DNA from 4 places in the Phyllobacterium sp. CCNWLW183 genome. Region 1 is predicted to be linked to each of the others. Evidence: predicted binding sites of a transcription regulator. Region 1 holds the regulator's gene; each other region holds the start of a gene.
The links. Region 1 encodes PhoB, which activates phosphate uptake and scavenging genes when phosphate is short. Its sites were predicted from a motif close to TGTCATNNANCTGTCAT; they were not measured.

Region 1 (3,141 bases):
AGTTGCGCGCCCGTATCGGCATGGTATTCCAGAAGCCAAATCCATTTCCGAAGTCGATCTTCGAAAATGTTGCCTATGGCCCGCGCATTCATGGTCTTGTCAAAAGCAAGAGTCATCTCGACGAAATCGTGGAAAAAAGCCTGCAGCGCGCAGGCCTGTTTGCGGAAGTGAAAGACCGTCTGCATGAATCTGGCACAGGTCTTTCCGGCGGACAGCAGCAGCGTCTTTGCATCGCGCGCGCCATTGCGGTCAGCCCGGAAGTGATTTTGATGGACGAGCCTTGCTCGGCGCTTGATCCTATCGCGACGGCAAAGGTTGAAGAACTGATCGACGAATTGCGCCAGAACTACACGATCGTCATCGTCACGCACTCAATGCAGCAGGCGGCACGCGTGTCGCAACGCACGGCAATGTTCCATCTTGGAAATATTGTTGAAGTCGGTGACACTGAAATGATGTTTACCAGCCCTACCGAAAAGCGCACGCAGGACTACATTACCGGACGTTTCGGTTGATCTCACGGGAAGAGGGTTAGACAATGACTGACACAGCACAACACACCGTCCGCTCTTATGACGATGAACTGAAGTTTCTGACGCACAAGATTGCAGAGATGGGCGGACATGCGGAGCGCATGGTCGAACAGGCTGTGTCGGCCATGGTCAATTCGGACAATGCGCTTGCCCAGCGCGTGATCTCTGACGACCTTATCCTCGACGCCGGTCAGCGCGAGATTGACGAAAAGGCGATCACCATCATCGGCAAGCGCCAGCCAATGGCGATCGACTTGCGCGAAGTAATCGGTACGATCCGCATTTCATCCGATCTTGAGCGTATCGGCGATCTTGGCAAGAACATTGCCAAGCGTGTCGTAGCCGTCAACGATACGCGCCAGACGCTCTCTGTCTATCGCGGCCTGCAGACCATCGCAGAACTGGCATTGACACAACTTAAGGATGTTCTCGACGCTTATGCGACACGCTCGGTGGCACAGGTCAATATCGTCCGTGAACGCGATGATGAGATTGATGCGCTTTACACGTCGCTGTTCCGCGAACTCCTGACCTATATGATGGAAGATCCGCGCAACATATCCGCTTGCACGCATCTTTTGTTCTGCGCCAAGAATATTGAGCGCATCGGTGACCATGCCACCAATATCGCCGAGACGGTCTATTACATTGTAACGGGAACACAGCTTCCGGCGGAACGCCCGAAGGAAGATCAGTCGCATACCGTTATTCTTGACGAGCCAGTAACGCCATAATTGCCGGAAGCAGACCATGCCTATAGCTCCCAGAATCACAGTCGTTGAAGACGAAGATGCCCTCAGTGTTCTCCTGCGTTATAATCTGGAGGCAGAAGGCTATATTGTCGAAACCATCAGCCGTGGTGACGAAGCCGAAATCGCCTTGCGCGAAAAGGTGCCGGATCTGCTGATCCTCGATTGGATGCTTCCAGGCCTTTCCGGTATTGAACTTTGCCGCCGCCTGCGTGCTCGGCGCGAGACAGAAATCCTGCCGATCATCATGTTGACCGCGCGCGGTGAAGAAAGCGAGCGTGTTCGCGGTCTTTCAACCGGTGCGGATGATTACATGGTCAAGCCGTTCTCGACACCGGAATTGCTGGCACGCATCAAGTCCATGCTACGCCGGGTCAATCCAAGTCTCTTGTCGCATGTGTTGAGCTTTGGAGATCTGAAACTTGACCGCGAACAGCACAGGGTTTTCCGCAAAGAGCGTGAACTCAAGCTCGGACCGACAGAATTCCGCCTGCTGGAATTCCTGATGCAGTCTCCAGGCCGGGTGTTCTCGCGCGGACAGCTCCTGGACAATGTATGGGGCGCGGATATTTACGTCGATGACCGCACGGTTGACGTGCATGTTGGCCGTTTGCGCAAGGCAATCAATATTGGCAGATCGCTTGATCCGATCCGGACCGTGCGCGGTGCAGGCTATTCCTTCGGATAGGATTAAAGCGCGTTTTTCTTTATCGAATTTCTGTCTCGGCCGGGAAACAGAATCGGCGTTATATGAGCCAATTTGCGCTAGAGATGGCTTGCGCAAATGACCGGTAGTCTCATTTAAACAGAACTGCTTCTACCGGACAAAAAGCGCGGTGTTCCGAAAAGGGCTATTCGGCGGCAATCAGCGGGAAGTTTGTTGCTGGTAGCGGATCTGGCTCGACCAATGTCTCCAGAAGTGGCCGCTGGATGGCTGTGCCGCCATTGATCTCCAAAATATGCGTATAGAAGTTTTCGCCGGAAACCGAGCGTGGCGCTTCGATCTCATGCATCACGCTGATAACGGTGGTTCCGGCGCAATGATCCTTGATGGCCTGATGGAAGGCGATCTTGGAGTCCGGGTCCAGCGCGCCGGTTGCTTCATCAAGAAACAAAACCGCAGGCTTGTGCAGCAATATGCGCGCAAGCACCAATTTCTGCTTCTGACCACCCGACAGGAGCTGGTCCCAAGACGTGCCATCGCGGCATTCTTCACCAAGGTTTTCAATAAAGTCGCCCATGCCGGCGCGGTGCAGGGCGGCCGCAACGGAGGAATCGCCAAAACGGCTTTCATCCATTGGGAGGCATACGAGCTGTTTCAGCGAGACGCCGGGAAGTTTGACCTCTTGCGCCGCATACATCGTTGCCGCATCTTTCGGGTAAAAGATTTCACCACGGCCATAACCCCAAAGCCCGTTCATTGCTTTGAGCAAACAGGTTTTTCCACTACCGGAATCGCCCTTGATGTAAGCCCATTGGCCCTTGCGCAACCGCATATTTCCAAGCGTGAGAAAAGCTTTGGCCTCGCTGTCGCGGTGCATCAATTCAAGTCCCCGCACCGAGACGCCAAAGGCTTCATGCTGTGTTGCAAATTTGAACTCACTGACACCGGTGGACCGATAATATTCCGAGGGCTGGCTGACACGCTCGACCGCTTGGGCCAATTCGGTAACGCGCCGTGCATTTGCCTTCAAATTGGCAATTGCGGGCATGACATGGATAAACCAGGAGCATTCATTGATCATCGAACCAACAAGCTCGGAACCGGTAATATAGTTCTTGAAGCTGATCGTATTACCCATATAGGGCAGAAGACCGGGTATATAGGCGACAATACGGGCGGAAAAGAAATTGTAGAT
Region 2 (3,141 bases), on a different contig from region 1:
CAAACTTTGCGACGTAAAGCGTGCCTTCGTCCAGCAGGTCCAGATTAGCAGCGCGATCATCAGGATTGAACTTGCCGGTGGTTACAAACTTATAAACGTAGTCGAAACGCTCGTCATCGCCGAGATAAAACACGACTCGGCCATCTTTGGAAACGATCGACTCAGCGCCTTCATGCTTGAAGCGGCCCATGCTGGTGCGTTTCTTGGGGACAGATACCGGATCGTTCACGTCGACTTCGACAATCCATCCGAACCTGTTGGCTTCATTGGGGTCTTTCGAGACATCGAAGCGATCATGGAATTTGCCCCATTCATAACTGCCCTCCGGAAGGCCGAGACGTTTGTAGTTTGCCGCTTCCTTGCTGTCGGCAGCCAGTTCGCCTGTGAAATAGCCATGAATATTTTCTTCGGCCATCACATAGGTGCCCCAGGGCGTGACGCCTCCAGCACAATTATTAATTGTCCCGAAGACTTTTCTGCCGGAGGAATCTGCATTGGTTTTTACACGGTCATGACCGGCAACAGGACCGGACAATTGCATCTCGGTATTGGCGGTGATGCGGCGATTCAGCTTGCCGTCCTTGACGACCTGCCATTTACCATCGGTCTTCTTGATCTCGACAATAGTGCCTCCATGGGCAGCCATCTCGATATCAACACGCTTCTTGTCGGCAGGAGCGACTTCGATCTTGCCCTCAGCAACCTTAACGATGCCTGGGAACATGAGATGTTCATTCGTGTATTCATGGTTGACGACCAGAAGACCATGCTCAGACGAGCCATCTATCGGAATATAACCGACATAATCATTATTGTAGCCAAACTGCTTCGCCTGAGATTCCGGAGTCTGATTACGCGGATCAAACTCTGGAGAATCCACGAAAATTCCATCGCCCCAGCGTAAAAGCACATCCGCATCATATCCGGCTGCAACATGGTGTTTTTCATCAATACCGGCTTCTACTTCCTCAAAACTGAAAGCAGATTTGGTTTCAGCGCGAGCATCATCAGCCAGCATCAGCGCCATCGGGCTGACGGTGGCTGCAATAGCGGAAACCGCGAGTGATCCTTTCAGAAAGCCACGGCGGGAGAATCGAGCTGCAATGAGCTCGCCCATTGTAGGATTGTCGGTCGGATTGTGGCCAGGACCATCATTCTCTTCAAGCTGGCTGGTTCTGAAAACGGGAGTTTGATCATTCATGGCGTGACCTCTGGCTGTCTGGCTGGGTTGCGGATTAGAACCGTTCCAGAATGGCTAGAAGTTCAGCGTAACAAACTGATGACAAGAGTTCAGCTTTTATAGCGGTAGCTACCAACGATTAAAGTCAGAAACCTATTAAGACGCAATCAGCTTACTGAAAGAGTCGAGGTCCACATTGCCTCCTGAAAGGACGACCGCCACCGTCTTGCCCTTGATATCGACTTCGCCAGAAGCCAGCGCAGCAAGACCAACAGAACCGCCGGGCTCAACCACCAGTTTCAAATGGCTTGCTGCCTCGCGCATGGCTTTGCGCACGGCGATATCGGAAACAGCGATGCCGCCGGCCAGATTTTGCCTGTTGATTGGAAATGTGAGATCGCCGGGTTGAGCAGTAAGAATTGCATCGCAGATTGAGCGATATCCCGTCTCATTGCTGCGAATTTCACCAGCGACCAATGAACGGCGCAAATCGTCAAAGTTTTCCGGTTCGACGCCCCAAATGCGCGTTTGCGGAGAGCGCGCTTTTACTGCAATCGAGACGCCACTGATGAGACCACCGCCGCCGCTGGGCACAAATACATCATCCAGCGTGATACCGCGTTCTTTGGCTTCATCAGCAATTTCAAGCCCGATCGTGCCCTGACCCGCAATAATGGATGGGTCATCGTAAGGCGGCACCAAAACCATGCCACGCTCTTCAATGAAGGGGGCGGCAATCACATCCCGACTCTCGGTGTAACGGTCAAAAAACACAACCTCCGCCCCGTAGGAGCGGGTATTATCAACCTTAACCTGTGGCGCATCGCTGGGCATGATGATGACTGCCTTGATGCCGAATATGCGGGCAGAACTTGCGACGCCTTGTGCGTGATTGCCTGAAGAGAATGCAACGATCCCGCGCTTTTTCTCTTCCGGCGTAAATTGACTGATACGATTATAGGCACCGCGAAACTTGAATGAGCCGGTCCGTTGCAGGCATTCTGGCTTGAAGAAAATACGCGCATTGTAGCGGTCGTTGAGACTTTCCGATTCCATCAGCCGTGTCGGCATAAGCTGCCCGGACAATCTCTTTGCGGCAGCTTCGATATCGGCAATCCCGGCGGCGAAATTCTGATGATCCATGAGCCCTCTCCTGTCAGCTATCCAGTCGATAGCATTCTATAATGCAGCAGGCACCCAAATCATTGTCATCATATCAATCTGGCACGAATACCGCGTTGGCACGCTTTTCCAGAAACTCGGGCAACTCTGCAATCGAGCCAAGGATCGCGTCACTGAGGTGGGCAAGGTCATCCAATGTGCTGTTTCCTGACAGGACGCCTATGGCAAGTCCCGCTCCAGCGGCATGGGCCATTTCCAGATCGTGAGAATTGTCCCCTACCATGGCAATCGCTTCGACTGGCAGGCCGGTTTTCGCGGCAAAGAGGTGAAGCTGGTCTGCATGCGGCTTGGCGCGGGCAACGGAGTCATATCCTATGATTGCCGAGAAAAGCGGTGATAGCCCCAAGGCTTCAGCTGTAGCGCGAGCGCCTGCTTCAGAATCATTGGTTGCTATGCCAAGCACGAAACCCCGAGCGACAAGAGCTTCGAGCGTTGCGTGCAATCCATCGATTCCGACAGCGCGGCTCGAGCCTTCCTGAACTGTATAATGATCATAGTCACGAATACATTGCCGTTTCTCTTCGAGAGAAAGCTCGGGATGCCACAGATCGACAACATCATTGATGGTTCCGGCAGCAACCACCGAGCCACCGCGGAACTTTTGCATCTCCCAATCATATCCCCCAGCCTCAACGAGAGCCTTCGCGCGGGTTTCATCACCCTTGGCGGCCATGTGCGCTAGTTCCATGGTGATGCCAAACCACGTTTTATTGAAATCGACCAGCGTTCCATCCTTGTCGAACAGAATACCGCGTATCTCTTTAGACTGGGTGGTTCGC
Region 3 (3,141 bases), on a different contig from region 1:
CATCCTCGATGGCCATGGCCGCTCCCTGCGCTGCATATGGCGTCATCGCGTGGGCAGCATCCCCGATCAGCACCAGGCGATCCTTTATCCGGTATCGGCATTTACGCTGCTCAAACAATGGCCATGAAGTCCAAGGTCTTCCCGCCAGCATGATGTCGCGAATACCGGGATGCCAAAGATTGAATTCCCGGATAAAATTTTGGCTTGGCGTTTCCGGCACAGCCCCAGCGTCCCATCGCCGTCCGCCTTGGCGATCCGGGGCAACAGCAATGAAATTGAACATTTCACCGGAACGTATCGGGTAGGCGACCAGATGAGCGTTTGAACCAACCCAGGCAACAACATTGATGCCCTGAGGCAGCAGGGACGTGAAGCTCTTTGGCAACTGGTCAGCGGCGATGGTCGAACGCCAGGCAATCGTCGATGTATAGCGCGCGCGCTCCATGTCGGACATGGCAGTGCGCATATTCGACCAGACGCCGTCGGCACCTACGAGCAAAGCCCCGCGATGTTCCTCGATACGATCGTGATATTGAACGCGAACGATAATGCCATCTGCGCCAGGCTTGTACTGTGTCACCGCTGATTGCAGCTGGATAGCTATATTGGGCTGGCTTCGCGCCTGTTCCAGCAAGGCATTTTGCAGATCGGCCCGGTGGCAGACAATATAGGGTGAGCCCCATCTCGTGCGGGCCACATGACCAACATCAAGCGAAAGCAACATTTCGCCGCTCGAACCATCTGCAAGACAAATCGCCTGCGGTTCAACCGAGGATGGCGTTAATTGCTCGAGAACACCGAGCCGCTTCAATATCCGCGTGGCATTGGGGGAAAGCTGCACTCCGGCACCGGCTTCGGCCAGGGTCGCGCTTTTCTCAAATATCTGAACTGGAAAACCCTTGGTGCTCAAGGCAAGCGCCAGCGTCAATCCGGCAATGCCAGCACCGGCGATAATAATCTGGTCAGGATTGGGATCGCGCCTGTTTCGTTCGGTCTTTAAATCGATGAGCGATGCGTTCAAGCGGCCCTGTCCACATAGGTGCAACCTGCTGGGACTGTCTCATCGGCATGCAGCGAAGCGTCATAGCGATAAAGCGTGGAGCAATAGGGGCAAACTTTTTCATTGTCATCGCCCAGATCGAGAAACACATGCGGATGGTCGAAAGGCGGGTTGGCACCCACGCACATGAATTCCTTCACGCCGATGGCAATGGTCGCATGTCCTGCGCTGTTCTGGAAATGAGGGATGCTGTGACCAGCCATTTTTCGCTCCTGAATCGTCTCGTCAAATACGCATGTTTGGCATTTGACTTCTCTTTCGCTTCGGTTTGTATCATCCTGATTACGATTTCAAGACGATTGCTATCAAACTGTCAAAAGACTTGTCTATGGTGCGCTCTTAAGTCCGCATTTTGCGGGAAATTTTTTTAGCTGGAGAATATTGATGAACGACCAATCGCCCACCATTCCGCAGCCTGTTGAGAATGTCTCTCTGCCGGATCTGCACACCAGCGTTGATCGCTTCGTCAACCGCGAATTCTCCTGGCTGCAATTTAATCGCCGCGTGCTTGAAGAAGCGCAAAATACCCATCAGCCCTTGCTTGAGCGCCTGCGCTTTCTGTCTATTTCGGCTGCCAATCTGGATGAGTTCTTCATGGTGCGCATTGCCGGTCTGGCCGGGCAGGTGCGCGAAAACGTCTCCAGTCGCAGTGATGATGGACGCACGCCGCAGGAACAGCTGGAATTCGTTCTCGAGGAAGTCGGCAAACTTCAAGCCGCCCAGCAGCTGCGTCTGAGTGCCTTGCGCGAGGAATTGATCAGGGAGAACATCGAAATTGTTCGGCCTGATCGTTTGACCAAAGCTGAGCAGGAATGGCTGGAGGATCATTTTCTCGAAACCATCTATCCTGTGCTAACACCCTTGGCCATTGATCCGGCGCATCCTTTTCCATTTATCCCGAATCTCGGCTTCACCATTGCCATGCTGCTGAACCGCAGCACGGATAACCGCCCAATGACGGCGCTCCTGCGCCTGCCGCAGGCGCTCAAGCGCTTTATCCAGATACCGGATGATAGCGGTCGCTACCGTTTCTTGTCTCTTGAAGATGCGATCAGCCTTTTCACGGGGCGGCTGTTCCCTGGCTATGAGGTCAAGGGTGCCGGCACGTTCCGCATCATCCGTGACAGCGATATTGAAGTTGAGGAAGAGGCGGAAGATCTGGTTCGCCTGTTCGAAAGCGCCCTGAAGCGCCGTCGCCGCGGTCAGGTGATCCGCATCGAATTTGATGATGAAATGCCTGAATCCCTGCGCAGCTTTGTGGCTACGGAGCTGGGTGTGCCAGATAATCGCATCAGCGTGCTTGGCGGTCTGCTTGCGCTCAATATGATTTCGGAAATTGTCAGCATCGCGCGCCCGGACCTGAAGTTTGTTCCTTACAATCCGCGTTTTCCTGAACGTGTGCGGGAACATGGTGGCGACTGCTTCGCAGCGATTCGCGAGAAAGACATCATCGTCCATCACCCTTACGAATCCTTCGATGTCGTGGTGCAATTTCTGCGTCAGGCCGCTGCCGATCCGGATGTCGTTGCAATCAAGCAGACACTTTACCGTACTTCAAATGATAGCCCGATCGTGCGTGCGCTGATTGATGCCGCAGATGCCGGTAAGTCCGTTACTGCCTTGATCGAACTTAAGGCGCGTTTCGATGAAGAGGCCAATATTCGCTGGGCCCGCGATCTGGAGCGCGCTGGCGTACAGGTCGTTTTCGGCTTTATCGAGTTGAAAACCCATGCGAAAATGTCGCTGGTCGTGCGCCGCGAAGAAAACAAGTTGCGCAGCTATGTGCATCTGGGCACCGGCAATTATCACCCCATCACCGCAAAGATTTATACGGATCTGTCGTTCTTCACATGCGAGCCTTCAATTGGCCGCGACGTGGCGCAAATCTTCAACTACATCACAGGCTATACGCCGCCTTCCGGCGAAATGCAGCTTGCCGTTTCCCCGATCACGCTGCGTCCTCGCATTCTTCAGCATATTGCCGAGGAAATCGCCCATGCGAAAGCTGGCCGTCCTGCCGCAATCTGGATGAAAATGAATTCGCTGGTCGATGCGAAGATTATCGATGCGCTTTATGAAGC
Region 4 (3,141 bases), on a different contig from region 1:
GATAGGCAAGCTTTTTGGGGAAGCCCCATATTTCACGTCCACCGGCGATCGGGGCATCATCATCAAGGTACATGGCGTGGACATAGACACCGTCCTTCCCATCAAATCGCACCGGGATAACCTGACCGGACTCGACGTAATCGCCAAAACCCGTTGAATCCGGCATCTTGATGAATTCATATTTCACGATCGGCTCGACAATTTCAAGCGGTTCGGGAACAACCTGCCGCAAGGCGTCAATATCGGTTCGATAGGTGATGATGACATATTCCCTGTCCGTGAACCGATAAGGTCCGGGCGGATAGGCCGGGTTGGTCAGAGGCATCGCATAGGCGCGGCGAACATCGTCGGTTTTCATATGGTCTGTCCCTTGAATAGCTACGAAAGCATTGTTCAATGTGCGGTCCATCCACCGTCAATGGGAATGATCGCACCAGTGATTGAAGCGGTGTCGTGCGAACACAGGAACGCCGCAAGCGCCGCTACTTGATCGATGGTTACGAATTCCTTCGTGGGTTGCGCTTCCAGAAGCACGTCATGGATCACTTGTTCCTTGGTCATGCCGCGGGCAGCCATGGTGCCTGGGATCTGCGCTTCGACCAATGGCGTCCAGACATATCCGGGGCAGATCGCGTTCACCGTTATCCGGTTTGTTGCCACCTCCAGGGAGGCGGTCTTCGTCAGACCGGCAATGCCGTGCTTGGCGGCCACGTAGGCAGATTTGTAGGGGGATGCGACCAGGGCATGTGCAGACGCAATGTTGATGATCCGGCCCCATCCGCGTGCCTTCATCGGGGGAATGACCGCCTTGATGGCATGGAAGGCAGCGACAAGATTTATCTGCAGGATCGCTTCCCACTTCTCGTCCGGAAACTCGTCGATCGGTGCCACATGCTGAATGCCGGCATTGTTGATCAGAATATCGCATGAACCGAGCTCATCGACTGCAAGCTGTACCATGCCGGAAATTTCGGGACCAGAAAGCATGTTCGCGGGCGAATACAGACACCGCACGGAAAATTCGGTTTCAATGGCACTCCGTTCCGCCTCGATAACAGAGGCATCACCGAGGCCATTGATCACGACGTTCACCCCTTGCCCTGCCAACCGGCGTGCTATGCCCATACCAATGCCGCTTGTCGATCCGGTTACGATCGCGACCTTGTTCTTGAGGCCGGTATCGCCTGCGCTGTCGGACATCTAAATCTCCTGCGGAATGTGACCTTCGTAGTCGAGCAATGTAAATCTCCTCGACGTGTCAGTTGAATGACAGGCGGCTGCCAATTTCGGTGATGGTCCCAATAAGAATCCGAAGCAGGGAGTTGTCATTAATGTTTTAAGAAACGGAGATACTGAAAAAGTAAGAATAGTTTTTAAGCAAGCCAGACGTTTCAAACTCCTTTGAAGCGAAGGCGATCAGCCTTCGTGAACCTTTAATTGATCATATCTGAGGTACAATGATGAAACGCTCCGTGCTGTTTATGCTCCAAAAAATATCATGCGTTTCACGCATTTTTGTTTTGGCGATCACGATCTTCGTCGTCTTGCTGTCCCCCGCTGCCAGAGCTGAACCAATCCGCGGCGCCGGCTCGACATTTGCAGCGCCCATCATTGCGAAATGGGCTGAAAACTACAAAGCATCCCGCACAGATGGTGGAGATTTCACTTCGCCGGACTGGACGGTAGACTATGAATTGGTAGGATCGCTCGCAGGTGTTATGCGCCTCAGCCAGCCGGAAATGGATTTTGCGGCAACAGACGTTCCTTTATCGCATGCGGAACTTGCCAAACATGGCCGTCAGCAATTCCCGATTGTTTTGGGCAGCGTTGCCATCGCAATCAATCTGGAAGGCATTGACCGGTTGAATCTGTCGGGTCCGCTTCTTGCGGATATTTATCTTGGCAAAATCCAATCCTGGTCCGACCCGGCGATAAAACAGTTAAACCCGGAATTAAATCTCCCGGACATAAAGATCAGTCCCATCCATCGCAAGGATGGATCGGGCACTACCTATATGTTCTCCAGCTACCTTTCCTCCAAGAATGATGAGTGGAAAGCGAAATATGGGGCGGACACGCTGATAGCCTGGCCGTGGGGGACCAGTGTCGAAGGGACACAAGACTTAATTCTTACGGTGAAAGCCACAAAGGGCGCCATTGCCTATGCAGAATATGGGCAGGTCGAAAGAGCACAACTGACGGTTGCTGCCATTGAGAACAAGTCAGGCAAATTCGTTCTGCCCGGCCCGGAGGGTGTTAGCGCAGCGCAAGCGGCCGTTGACTGGACGAAGGCGGAGGATTTTGCCCTATCCCTGACTGACCAGCCCGGAGACGCGACCTATCCGATATGCGGTGCCACTTATGCCGTCGTGCCAATAGAGGGTCGTTCACCTGGTCGCTATCGCCGTGTCCATGACTATTTCCGACTGGCATTTGAGAGCGGCGGCCGCGATGCGCAGGCCCTGCGTTATGTGCCTTTATCGGAACCTCTGGTGAGCCGGATAAAGCAATATTGGCTGATCGGCTCCTCAACGCAATGAAAGTTAAAGCATGCCTGCAAGGGGATGCAGGCAGATCAATGGACCGCGCCTTGGCGCTATGGGGATAAGACGCAATGGATATAGATATTTTCAAGGATATTCTTGTGCCGGTGATCGGTGGGCTCGGAATATTCATGCTTGGTCTGGAATTCATGTCGAATGGCATCCAGGCACTTTCGGTCAACAAGATGCGGGCATTTCTGGCCAAAGCCGCAGGAACCCCGATAAAAGGTGTTGTGGCCGGTACACTCATAACAGGTGTCATCCAGTCATCAACGGCGATGACTGTTATGGTAGTAGGCCTGGTGAACGCCGGGGTCGTTGGATTGAGGCCTGCCATCAGTGTCATAATGGGAGCGAATATCGGCACCACACTTGGCAATGGCTTGATTGCGCTCCCTCTTGGGCCGCTCGGTCTGATCTTTGCCGGCCTTTTCTCGTTGGTCTATTGTTTTTCGAAGAATGACAAAGTGCGCAACATCGCGCTTGCCTGCATGGGCTTTGCCCTGATTTTCTACGGGTTGAACCTGATGACCGGTGGTCTAAGACCGCTCCGAAATATCCCGGAAGTGATGTCGGTTCTTTCTACCCTCCAGGCAGA

Region 2: V9K95_RS22485 (PhoX family protein) is a predicted target of PhoB. The motif match lies at 1,269-1,285, and genes of this name have one in related genera.
Region 3: V9K95_RS19510 (RNA degradosome polyphosphate kinase) is a predicted target of PhoB. The motif match lies at 1,342-1,358, and genes of this name have one in related genera.
Region 4: pstS (phosphate ABC transporter substrate-binding protein PstS) is a predicted target of PhoB. The motif match lies at 1,256-1,272, and genes of this name have one in related genera.

The regions. Positions count from the first base shown of each region.
Region 1 is NZ_JBBCBN010000010.1:133,403-136,543, reverse strand. It holds gene pstB (phosphate ABC transporter ATP-binding protein PstB) at 1-515, shown strand, start outside; gene phoU (phosphate signaling complex protein PhoU) at 539-1,267, shown strand; gene phoB (phosphate regulon transcriptional regulator PhoB) at 1,284-1,970, shown strand; gene V9K95_RS21370 (ABC transporter ATP-binding protein/permease) at 2,134-3,141, opposite strand, start outside.
Region 2 is NZ_JBBCBN010000012.1:74,462-77,602, reverse strand. It holds gene V9K95_RS22485 (PhoX family protein) at 1-1,201, opposite strand, end outside; gene V9K95_RS22480 (threonine ammonia-lyase) at 1,337-2,323, opposite strand; gene V9K95_RS22475 (HAD family hydrolase) at 2,397-3,141, opposite strand, start outside.
Region 3 is NZ_JBBCBN010000009.1:51,016-54,156, forward strand. It holds gene V9K95_RS19500 (FAD-dependent monooxygenase) at 1-1,021, opposite strand, end outside; gene V9K95_RS19505 (zinc-finger domain-containing protein) at 1,018-1,263, opposite strand; gene V9K95_RS19510 (RNA degradosome polyphosphate kinase) at 1,445-3,141, shown strand, end outside.
Region 4 is NZ_JBBCBN010000008.1:127,622-130,762, reverse strand. It holds gene V9K95_RS18325 (acetoacetate decarboxylase) at 1-358, opposite strand, end outside; gene V9K95_RS18320 (3-hydroxybutyrate dehydrogenase) at 394-1,200, opposite strand; gene pstS (phosphate ABC transporter substrate-binding protein PstS) at 1,458-2,540, shown strand; gene V9K95_RS18310 (Na/Pi cotransporter family protein) at 2,615-3,141, shown strand, end outside.